DNA from 4 places in the Exiguobacterium sp. R-39 genome. Region 3 is predicted to be linked to each of the others. Evidence: predicted binding sites of a transcription regulator. Region 3 holds the regulator's gene; each other region holds the start of a gene.
The links. The regulator LexA, encoded in region 3, represses DNA repair genes until DNA is damaged. The targets are predictions, from matches to a motif close to CGAACATATGTTCG.
Positions count from the first base shown of each region.

Region 1: ACP26N_RS01695 (NUMOD4 domain-containing protein) is a predicted target of LexA. The motif match lies at 835-848, and genes of this name have one in related genera.
Region 2: uvrB (excinuclease ABC subunit UvrB) is a predicted target of LexA. The motif match lies at 1,325-1,338, and genes of this name have one in related genera.
Region 4: addB (helicase-exonuclease AddAB subunit AddB) is a predicted target of LexA. The motif match lies at 811-824, and genes of this name have one in related genera.

Region 1 covers NZ_CP187965.1:302,330-304,535, reverse strand. The annotation lists gene ACP26N_RS01700 (methyl-accepting chemotaxis protein) at 1-200, shown strand, start outside; gene ACP26N_RS01695 (NUMOD4 domain-containing protein) at 245-769, opposite strand; gene ACP26N_RS01690 (AAA family ATPase) at 908-1,492, shown strand; gene ACP26N_RS01685 (hypothetical protein) at 1,450-1,785, shown strand; gene ACP26N_RS01680 (hypothetical protein) at 2,024-2,206, opposite strand, start outside.
Region 2 covers NZ_CP187965.1:2,451,938-2,454,143, forward strand. The annotation lists gene uvrB (excinuclease ABC subunit UvrB) at 1-1,270, opposite strand, end outside; gene ACP26N_RS12905 (PDZ domain-containing protein) at 1,438-2,206, opposite strand, start outside.
Region 3 covers NZ_CP187965.1:1,128,981-1,131,186, forward strand. The annotation lists gene ACP26N_RS05765 (MIP/aquaporin family protein) at 1-47, opposite strand, end outside; gene ACP26N_RS05770 (metal-binding protein) at 235-705, opposite strand; gene lexA (transcriptional repressor LexA) at 736-1,350, opposite strand; gene yneA (cell division suppressor protein YneA) at 1,561-1,848, shown strand; gene ACP26N_RS05785 (YneB family resolvase-like protein) at 1,894-2,206, shown strand, end outside.
Region 4 covers NZ_CP187965.1:758,015-760,220, forward strand. The annotation lists gene ACP26N_RS03965 (hypothetical protein) at 1-220, opposite strand, end outside; gene ACP26N_RS03970 (truncated hemoglobin) at 280-660, opposite strand; gene addB (helicase-exonuclease AddAB subunit AddB) at 1,001-2,206, shown strand, end outside.

The sequences.
Region 1 (2,206 bases), 830 kb from region 3:
TCTATTCGGTACAGCCGCAGATTCGGCAACACTTCCAACTGATTGAAACGATTCTGCTTGAGCTGACCCACTACAGCCAATCACTCGAAGCAAATATTCAGGCCAACAGTACCCGGCAACAGGAACTGAAACAGCACGGTCACATCATCGGTGAACAAATTGAGTCTCTTAACAGGACGATTGTCGGTCCGTCCCAGTAAAGACGAACAGACCCCGTGCCAAAAGCACAGGGTCTGTTTTTTGTTTAACTAATATACTGGGCTTCCTTCTTATCGATGATGTTACGGATCCGGTTTTCCGTCACCTGATACGCCATCGCTAACCGGCGAATCGACTGTCCTGCTTGATAGCGGTAGCGGATGTCCCGAATCTGCCGCGGCGACAATTCGATATGTTGCGTCAATAACAAGTCGAACTCGTCGAGGAGCGACGCATACGCTTGACTCACAGACGGTTTGACGGTCAGATTATCGATCTGATCGTTTAGACGATCACCGTCCGCCCGGATAATCCGGTCGTGCACGGCCTCGGAATCGAGAAACGCCTTGGCGACAAGCTCGGCAACATAAAACCGTTCTCCCCGTCCTTGTTTGTACAACGTCACTTTCCGGTAGCCTTCCTGATTGATCCGCGGTCGCAAGACAACGCCATGTCGCCGTTGTTTAACACCACGACTCGTCTCGATGATCCGGTCGAGCGAGCGGACATTCCCCGCTGTTGAAACTTGATACATCCCTTCATAACCGTCTACCATCTTCCAGTGTTCCATATAATCAATGACCTCCATTCGGTCGAAAAAACAGCAACATTTCCTATTGCCATTATATCATTTTACGAACAAACGTTCTAATAGGAACACTCCGGATTTCTGTGCTAGTATTAACAAAAAAAGGAAGAGGTGTCAGGGATGAAGTTTGTGATGTTACTTGGTCCGCAAGCCGTCGGCAAGATGACGATTGGTCAGGAACTCGAACAAAAAACGAGCATGAAATTATTCCATAACCATCAGACGATTGACCTGTTGCATCCGTACTTTGACTTTACGAAGCCGGCGCACCATAAGCTGAAGGACTTGATCCGGCGGGAGATGTTTAAAGAGATGGCCGTCAGTGATCTCGAAGGGGTGATCTTTACATTTTTGTGCCTGTTCGGCGTCGAAGGCGGAGGTATCGAATTCATCGAAAAGACCGTTCAACTGTTTGAAGAAGCCGGTGCCGAGGTCTTCATCATTGAACTTGAAGCTGCCCTGTCGACCCGTCTTGCCCGGAATCAGACGGAAAACCGCTTACTACATAAGTTTACGAAACGGGATATTGCCGCGTCGGAAGCGAACTTGCTCGAAACAGCTGAACAATACCGGACGCACTCACTCCCGGGAGAGTTGCCGTATCCGAATTACTTAAGGCTCGATACCGAGGGACGATCAGCCGCCGATAGTGCCGACGCCATTTGCCGACACTTCAACTGGTCGACACGTTTGGTCGAACAATGACCCAGTCCAAGCAGACGTATTTGCCGGTTTTCTTGACGCTTGGTTTGCTTCTGTTCAATATGCTGACTTCCTACCTGCTGAGTGGACGGTTTTTCCCGAATCTCAGCCTGTGGGTACCGATCGGACTCAACCTCCTGGTCGGAATCGGATACATCGTTTCACTGATGCTTGGGCTTAGATCGGAGAACAGCTACGTCAAATGGTTTAGCATCTTAGCGAACATTGCTTTTTTACTGTCGTTATCCGTCATCACCTTTTTATTGTTGCTCGCAAACGGCATCTCAGAACCGTAATCCAAACACGAAAAACCGTCTCTTCAGAAGTACGTTTTCTGAAGAGACGGTTTTATTATTGCCTATTCAAAAGAATCGTCGACTCCACTCGACTTCTACAGGAAAAGGAAGCGTGCTTCCGTCAGGAACAGGCGAGACCCGGTCGTCAGGGGACGACCACGGTTTGCGTTCCGCCTGAGAAAAGCGAGTGGAGGAAAGATGATTCTTGGCTCACTTTGTTTAATGATTTTCCCCACTTCTAATGCGTCAAGTCACGCCGAAAAACCGGTCCGTCCGCATAAAATTCATTTTGGAGCCATACCTCCGCTTCTCCATCCCGTCCGGTCACGAACGGCAACAACAGCGTCCGCGCCAGATACGCGACGATGACCGTCAATGCTTCTTCGATGTACCCCGCTCGATCGGTCGGATCAATTGCCTC
Region 2 (2,206 bases), 1.3 Mb from region 3:
GATGAATCTCGATCGTCGGGTCGACCAGTCCGGTTGGCCGGATGATCTGTTCGACCATCTCTTTTGTATGTTCGATTTCGTAAGGACCCGGTGTCGCCGAGATATAGATCGCTTGGCTGACCTTCTCTTCGAACTCCTCGAACCGGAGAGGTCGGTTATCCTTCGCCGACGGCAGACGGAAACCGTGATCGACGAGGACTTGTTTCCGCGCCTGGTCCCCGTTATACATACCGCGGATTTGCGGCAATGTGACGTGCGACTCATCGGCAACGAGTAAGAAGTCTTTCGGGAAATAGTCGATCAGCGTATACGGTGTCGAGCCCGGTGGCATTAAGTTCAAGTGACGGGAATAGTTTTCAATCCCGGAACAGTAGCCCATTTCACGCATCATCTCGAGATCGTAGTTCGTCCGTTGTTCGAGACGCTGGGCTTCAAGCAACATGCCGTCTTCACGCATCTTCGCGAGTTGCGTTTCGAGCTCAGCCTCAATGTTCGTAATCGCTTTTTGCAGACGGGTATCCCCCGTCACGAAGTGGGATGCCGGGAAAATCGAAATGTGTTCCCGGTCGGCAATGATTTCCCCTGTCAATGGATCCATATCACGAATCCGTTCAATCTCATCTCCGAAAAATTCGATCCGGACACACTGTTCATCGCGGGACGCCGGGAAGATTTCAACAACATCACCCCGAACACGGAACCGCCCGCGCTGGAAGTCGATATCATTTCGTTCATATTGAATGTCGATCAGACGACGCAACATCTCGTTTCGTCCCATCTCGTTTCCGACACGCAACGACAGCACGTGGTTGTTGTACTCTTCCGGATTACCGAGACCATAGATACACGACACCGACGCGACAATCAGGACGTCTTCCCGTTCGAACAGGGAAGATGTCGCCGAGTGACGCAGCTTGTCAATCTCATCGTTGATCGATGAATCTTTTTCGATGAACGTATCCGTCGACGGCACATAGGCTTCCGGTTGGTAATAATCATAAAAGCTGACGAAATATTCGACCGCGTTATTTGGGAAGAACTCTTTGAACTCCGAATACAGCTGACCGGCAAGCGTCTTATTGTGTGCCAAGACCAGCGTCGGCTTCTTAATCTCTTTGATGACGTTCGAGACGGTAAAGGTTTTCCCTGTCCCTGTCGCGCCGAGCAACGTCTGATGGCGTTCACCTTTCTTGACGCCTGCAATCAATTTTTTAATCGCTTCCGGCTGATCGCCACCCGGTTCAAATGGTGATACTAACTCAAAATCCATCGTATTCTTCCCCCTCATCCAGTTCAAAAAATCTATTTTTATTGTACCACTTTACGAACAAACATTCGACTTTGAAGTGCTCCTCTTAGAAGTTACCCGTTTTTCGCCAAAAGAAAAAGTCCAGCCCGTAGGCTGAACTGTTTTTTGAGCTGGATTTTGATTTTGAATCACTGAAGCGTCCGGATTTTCGTCCGTTTATTACCGGGCTCACTGACGAACAAAATCCCGAGATCGTGATGATCCTGTTCATAAAAGGCCCGCTGTGCGAACCGGACGTCTCCGTTATGGTTCATGACTTCGAGACGCAGGTACGGTTTATGTTTTTGAATCGCTTCATAAAATGATTTCTCCGACTCGACGAACTCCCCGTTGACTTTATAGATTGCTTCACCCGGAACAAGCCCCATCTCGGAAGCCGGTTTCTCCGGTAATGTGCCGAGAATGACGACGCCACGTTTACCGTTCAGGAACAACGGGGTCTGGGACCGGTTAAGTCGTTTCGTCCGCTGATGCAGAATCAGGTGAATAATGAGCAGGGCCGGCAACCCGTACAACCAGATGTCCTGTCCGGTCAGGAATGCGCCTACTACGAGCACGACGGACAACAAGAACGTAATCAGCCGCCCTTGGATCAGGGGACGGATCAGCTGGTCCGGCAACTGGCCGGTAAAGAGGAAACTGAAGCCGATCGGCAGGAACAAGACAATCGGAACGAACTCCGGAAACGACCATTGCGGGATCAAGGCTTCGAAACTGCTTCCCGGCACGAAGACGATGAGCGGAATCAGCCACAGTTTGTTGGACGACAGCCCGCCGATGTAACGTCCCCGTTTCGATAAGACGAGCGAAGGCGATAAATTCTTTTTCCCCCGCCAGATCAGCAACAGCAATTCGGCGCCTAACGACAGGGCCGCAAGCAGCATCCAATCGCTGACG
Region 3 (2,206 bases):
AAAATCAGAATCATTGTTCCAATCAGCTCACTTGTAAAGTTACTCATGCAAAAACCCTCCCTTTGGATTAAAGCAAATAATGGCCTTTCCATTTAAACCTACATCTAATTGAGAACGTTTTCAATACAATTAATTCAAATCTTTGAATTAAAATTTCCTTAATTTATGTTTAAAAAAATGAATAATGGATACTAAAAAAATCCTTCGTTCATTTTTACAATGAACGAAGGATTTTCAACGACGCTTTTTCCGCTTCTTTTTTGTTCGAAAGAAGCTGCTGGAGTGATCAAGGACAATATGTATCGTACTGGCAACCATGACGCCGATGATGAAAGCAGGCATGGACGCGAACCAGGAATCGACCGTACTCGATTCAATGATTTTCAGGTACAGCGCCAAAAATAAAAGCGGAATCAGAAAAGCGGCGCTGTACATCAGGCGAATGAGATCGCCGATGATCAAACCGTGCGACCAGATGGAGCGGTGGGGCATGATTTTGACATAAGGCATCCAAAAGACCCGTAAAGGACCGTGCCGGTAGTAAGGTTCGGACTTCAAGTCGAGGTCTGGTGAAAGCCAAAGGGTGCCGACGGCGATGCCGACAGCGGTTGGAAGCCAATCCGTCTGCTGGGTTGCGACCGAATACGCAACATAGCCGGTTAAAGCAACGGTATTGACTGTATCGTGTACATTTCCAGAAGGCATAAAAAAAGACCAGCTGTGCTGGTCCCTCGCTTAGTGGATCGTCCGATATACGCCGATGACCTTGCCAAGAATCGAGACGTTATCGAAATACATCGGGTCCATCGAATCATTTTCTGGTTGGAGACGTACTTGTTGATCTTCTAAGAAGAACCGTTTGACGGTCGCTTCGCTATCTTCGGTCATAGCAACGACGATTTCACCATTCTCTGCTGTGTTTTGCTGACGAACGATGACCCGGTCACCGTCTAGAATACCTGCGTTGATCATCGACTCACCATCAATCGTCAACATAAAGACATTTTCGTTCCCGACGTAATGGGCAGGAAGCGGGAAATGTTCTTCAATGTTTTCGATGGCCGTGATTGGAAAACCGGCCGTTACTTTCCCGATGACGGGAATATGAACGATGGCTTCGTGATTTTCATCAGTTTTATCAAGCAATATCTCAATCGCACGTGGCTTAGTTGGGTCACGGCGAATCAGTCCGCGTTTTTCTAGACGATCCAAATGACCGTGTACCGTTGAGCTTGAAGCAAGACCAACAGCCTCACCGATTTCACGAACTGAAGGGGGATACCCTTTCAGTTTTACTTGAGCAACGATGTAGTCAAGGATTTCTTGTTGTCGTTTCGACATTTTCCGCATATGAATTGCCACCTCTTTCCGGATTGGTTTTTTGAAGGTTATAGGAATACATGTTTCTAAAATCACTATAACATAGAACAAATGAGCGTACAAACAATTGTTCGACATTTTGTGTTGACCGAACACCGGTTCTTGGTTTAAGATGAGTTATGCGAACAATTGTTCCGAGAACATCTATTCTAAAAACATTTTTAACTGGAGGGATTTATCATGATGCATACGATTCGTACCCATGCCTTTTCCATTGTTTTTTATACGCTCAGCCTGGCTTTCATTCTTTTCCTTTTAACACCTCGACCGGACGAGAAGGTCGAGCAACTCTTGACGGCTTCTGTCACAGTCGATCAAAACGCGACCGTCGAACAGGTCGCCGAAGTCTATAATGACGGATCGATGACAGATCAGGAATATGTCGAGTGGTTGATCGAGAATAATGAACTGAAGACGACTCATGTCATTTCGAAAAACAAAATCGTTGTACCAATCGCGCAACAATGACAAACTGTAAAGGTTGTCAAAGAACGAACAGGGGTGTGAAGTACAGTGAAAGTAGTAATCTACTGTCGCGTCTCGACGGAAAAAGAAGCACAGGACAGCTCGCTTGAGCGGCAAAGATCGGAACTGTCGGGACTCGCTGCAACAAAAGGATTTGAAGTCGTGGAGATCATCACGGAAAAGGAAAGTGGTTATGACGTTGATCGGGAAGGGATGTTATCCGTTCTCGATTACGTCACACGTCAAGCCGTGGATGCCGTTCTCGTGACGGATGATACGCGGATCGGACGCGGGAATGCCAAAATCGCCATTTTACATACGTTCCAAAAACATCAGGTTCAACTGATGACGATGGAATCGG
Region 4 (2,206 bases), 370 kb from region 3:
AATCGAGTTCTTTGAAAATCAAATGTTTATGATCATCGTAGAAGACAACCCGGTAATAATCAGAGCCACGTTCAAGCGTCACAAGTGCCCGAATATGTTCTAAACGTTTTTGTTCATCTGACTTTTCTTCTTCAACAGGTTCTTCTGTCGTTTTAGCTGCTTCAGCCTGTTCGAGTGCGCTTTTTACCAATTCACTCTTTTTATCTTGTTCTTCAGTCATAGTTATCGCCTCCAGTTCTTATTTTACATTGAAACGTACCGATGAGAAAGGAAAATCCCTCATCCGTTCTGATGGGCATCACAAATGCGTAGCACATTGAAGGCACCGATTCGTAGGCGCTCAATTAAACGCGTGGCTGCCTCTGTGTCCTCGATGGTCTCTTCAATGGTCAGCATCATCAATTCAATCCATCGCACAGCGTGTACTTCTCTGATGGGCAAAAGGCGATGAATCATCGCCAGATTCATCCGTTCATCCTGTCCATCGTATTGTTTTGGACCACCTGTGAGTTGAATCAAAAATCGGATTTGTGCTTGTTCGACACGTTGGCGGTCCGGCGGGAATAACGGACGGAGAACATCATCTGTATACACACGATTATAGAATCGTGTGACAAGTTGTTCGAGTGCGTCTTTTTGACCAAGGTCTTCGTATAGCATACTTGTCCCTCTTTCTGTTCCAGCTGATGAAGACAATCATTATCTCAATCTTTACCCGCTTTTTGCAACTCCACACAAACCGATCGACAAATGATTTAAAATGGACAAGGAAGAGGACGAAAAAGAAAACAAGTTATCTGGATTGAAAAACGGACGTTTGTTCGTATTTATGAGATAATAGTACATATAATCATCCTTATAGATGAGCGCGCTTGTTGTTTTCAATACTCATCTCATATGAGCGGAAAAAAGACAGCATAAAGCTCCTCGATATTAATTAAAGGAGGTGAAGATCAGCCCACCTGATGGTACGAAAACAGGTGTCAGCTGATCTGACACAATGAATTACATGCATTTAGGTCGTGCCGGTACAGGCAAGACGACAACATTAATTGAGCAGGTAATTGACCGGTTAGCTGAGCAACCGCTTGGTCCATCCATCTATTTCATCGTACCGGATCAGATGTCTTTTGAGATGGAACGTCGTATCGCGACGGATCCCCGGCTGTCGGGTCTTGTCCGGATGGAAGTCATGAGTTTACGCCGGTTTGCTTTCCATATCATCCGGGATCATGGAAACCAGGCGATTCCCTTTTTAGACGAGACCGGGACACAGTTGTTACTGCGTCAAGTTGTCGAAGAAGCGGAAGAAGAATTGAAGATTTTTAAACGGACGAAAAATATGCCCGGCTTCTACAAAGGATTGGACGAATTGATTGCCTCGTTTAAACGTTCTTTGGTAAATCCGGATATGTTGCGTCAAATCAGCAGTGCATCTCCCGAACGTTCACCGAAATTAAATGATTTAGCGCTGATTTACGAGCGCTTTACTGAACGAATCTCAAATAAGGCGCTTCATGCGGACGATTATTTCACGACATTGATTGAGCTGTTACCGAAAGCTGATTTAAGTGACGTTTCAGTCTTCGTTGATGGATTTTATGAATTTTCGTTACAGGAACAACAGGTCTTACTGCGATTGATGGAATTGACGAAAGAGATGCATCTTAGTTTTACACTGGATGTCGAAGACGTCTATGCGAAACAGTCTGAGTTTGGTGTGTCACAACGCTGCTATATGCAGTTGATCGAACAGATGAAAAAACGACAGATTGCGCATGAAGACATCTATTACACACAGACCGTTAAATTTCAGACAACAGGGTTACAGATGCTTGAACAAGCGTTACTGTCGCCCGGATACCCGGCGACGGATGACGAAGTGAACGGGTTGACGCTTTCTGCCGCAGTTAATCGTCAAGTTGAAGCAGAAGCGGCTGTCAGAAAGGTGATTCAACTGGTACGCCATGAAGGGTATCGGTTCAAGGACATCGCGTTTCTTGTCCGCCACCTTGAACCGTACGCCGATCATTTAGAACGTGCTTTTCAACTGTATGACATTCCGTACTTCCTGGATCAACGGGAATCGATGGTCCATCATCCGATTGTCGAATTAGTCCATGCCGTCCTTGAAATCGTCATGACGGGATATCGGGAAGAATCTATTTTTCGTCTGCTGAAAACAGAGCTGATTCCACTTCCGGCA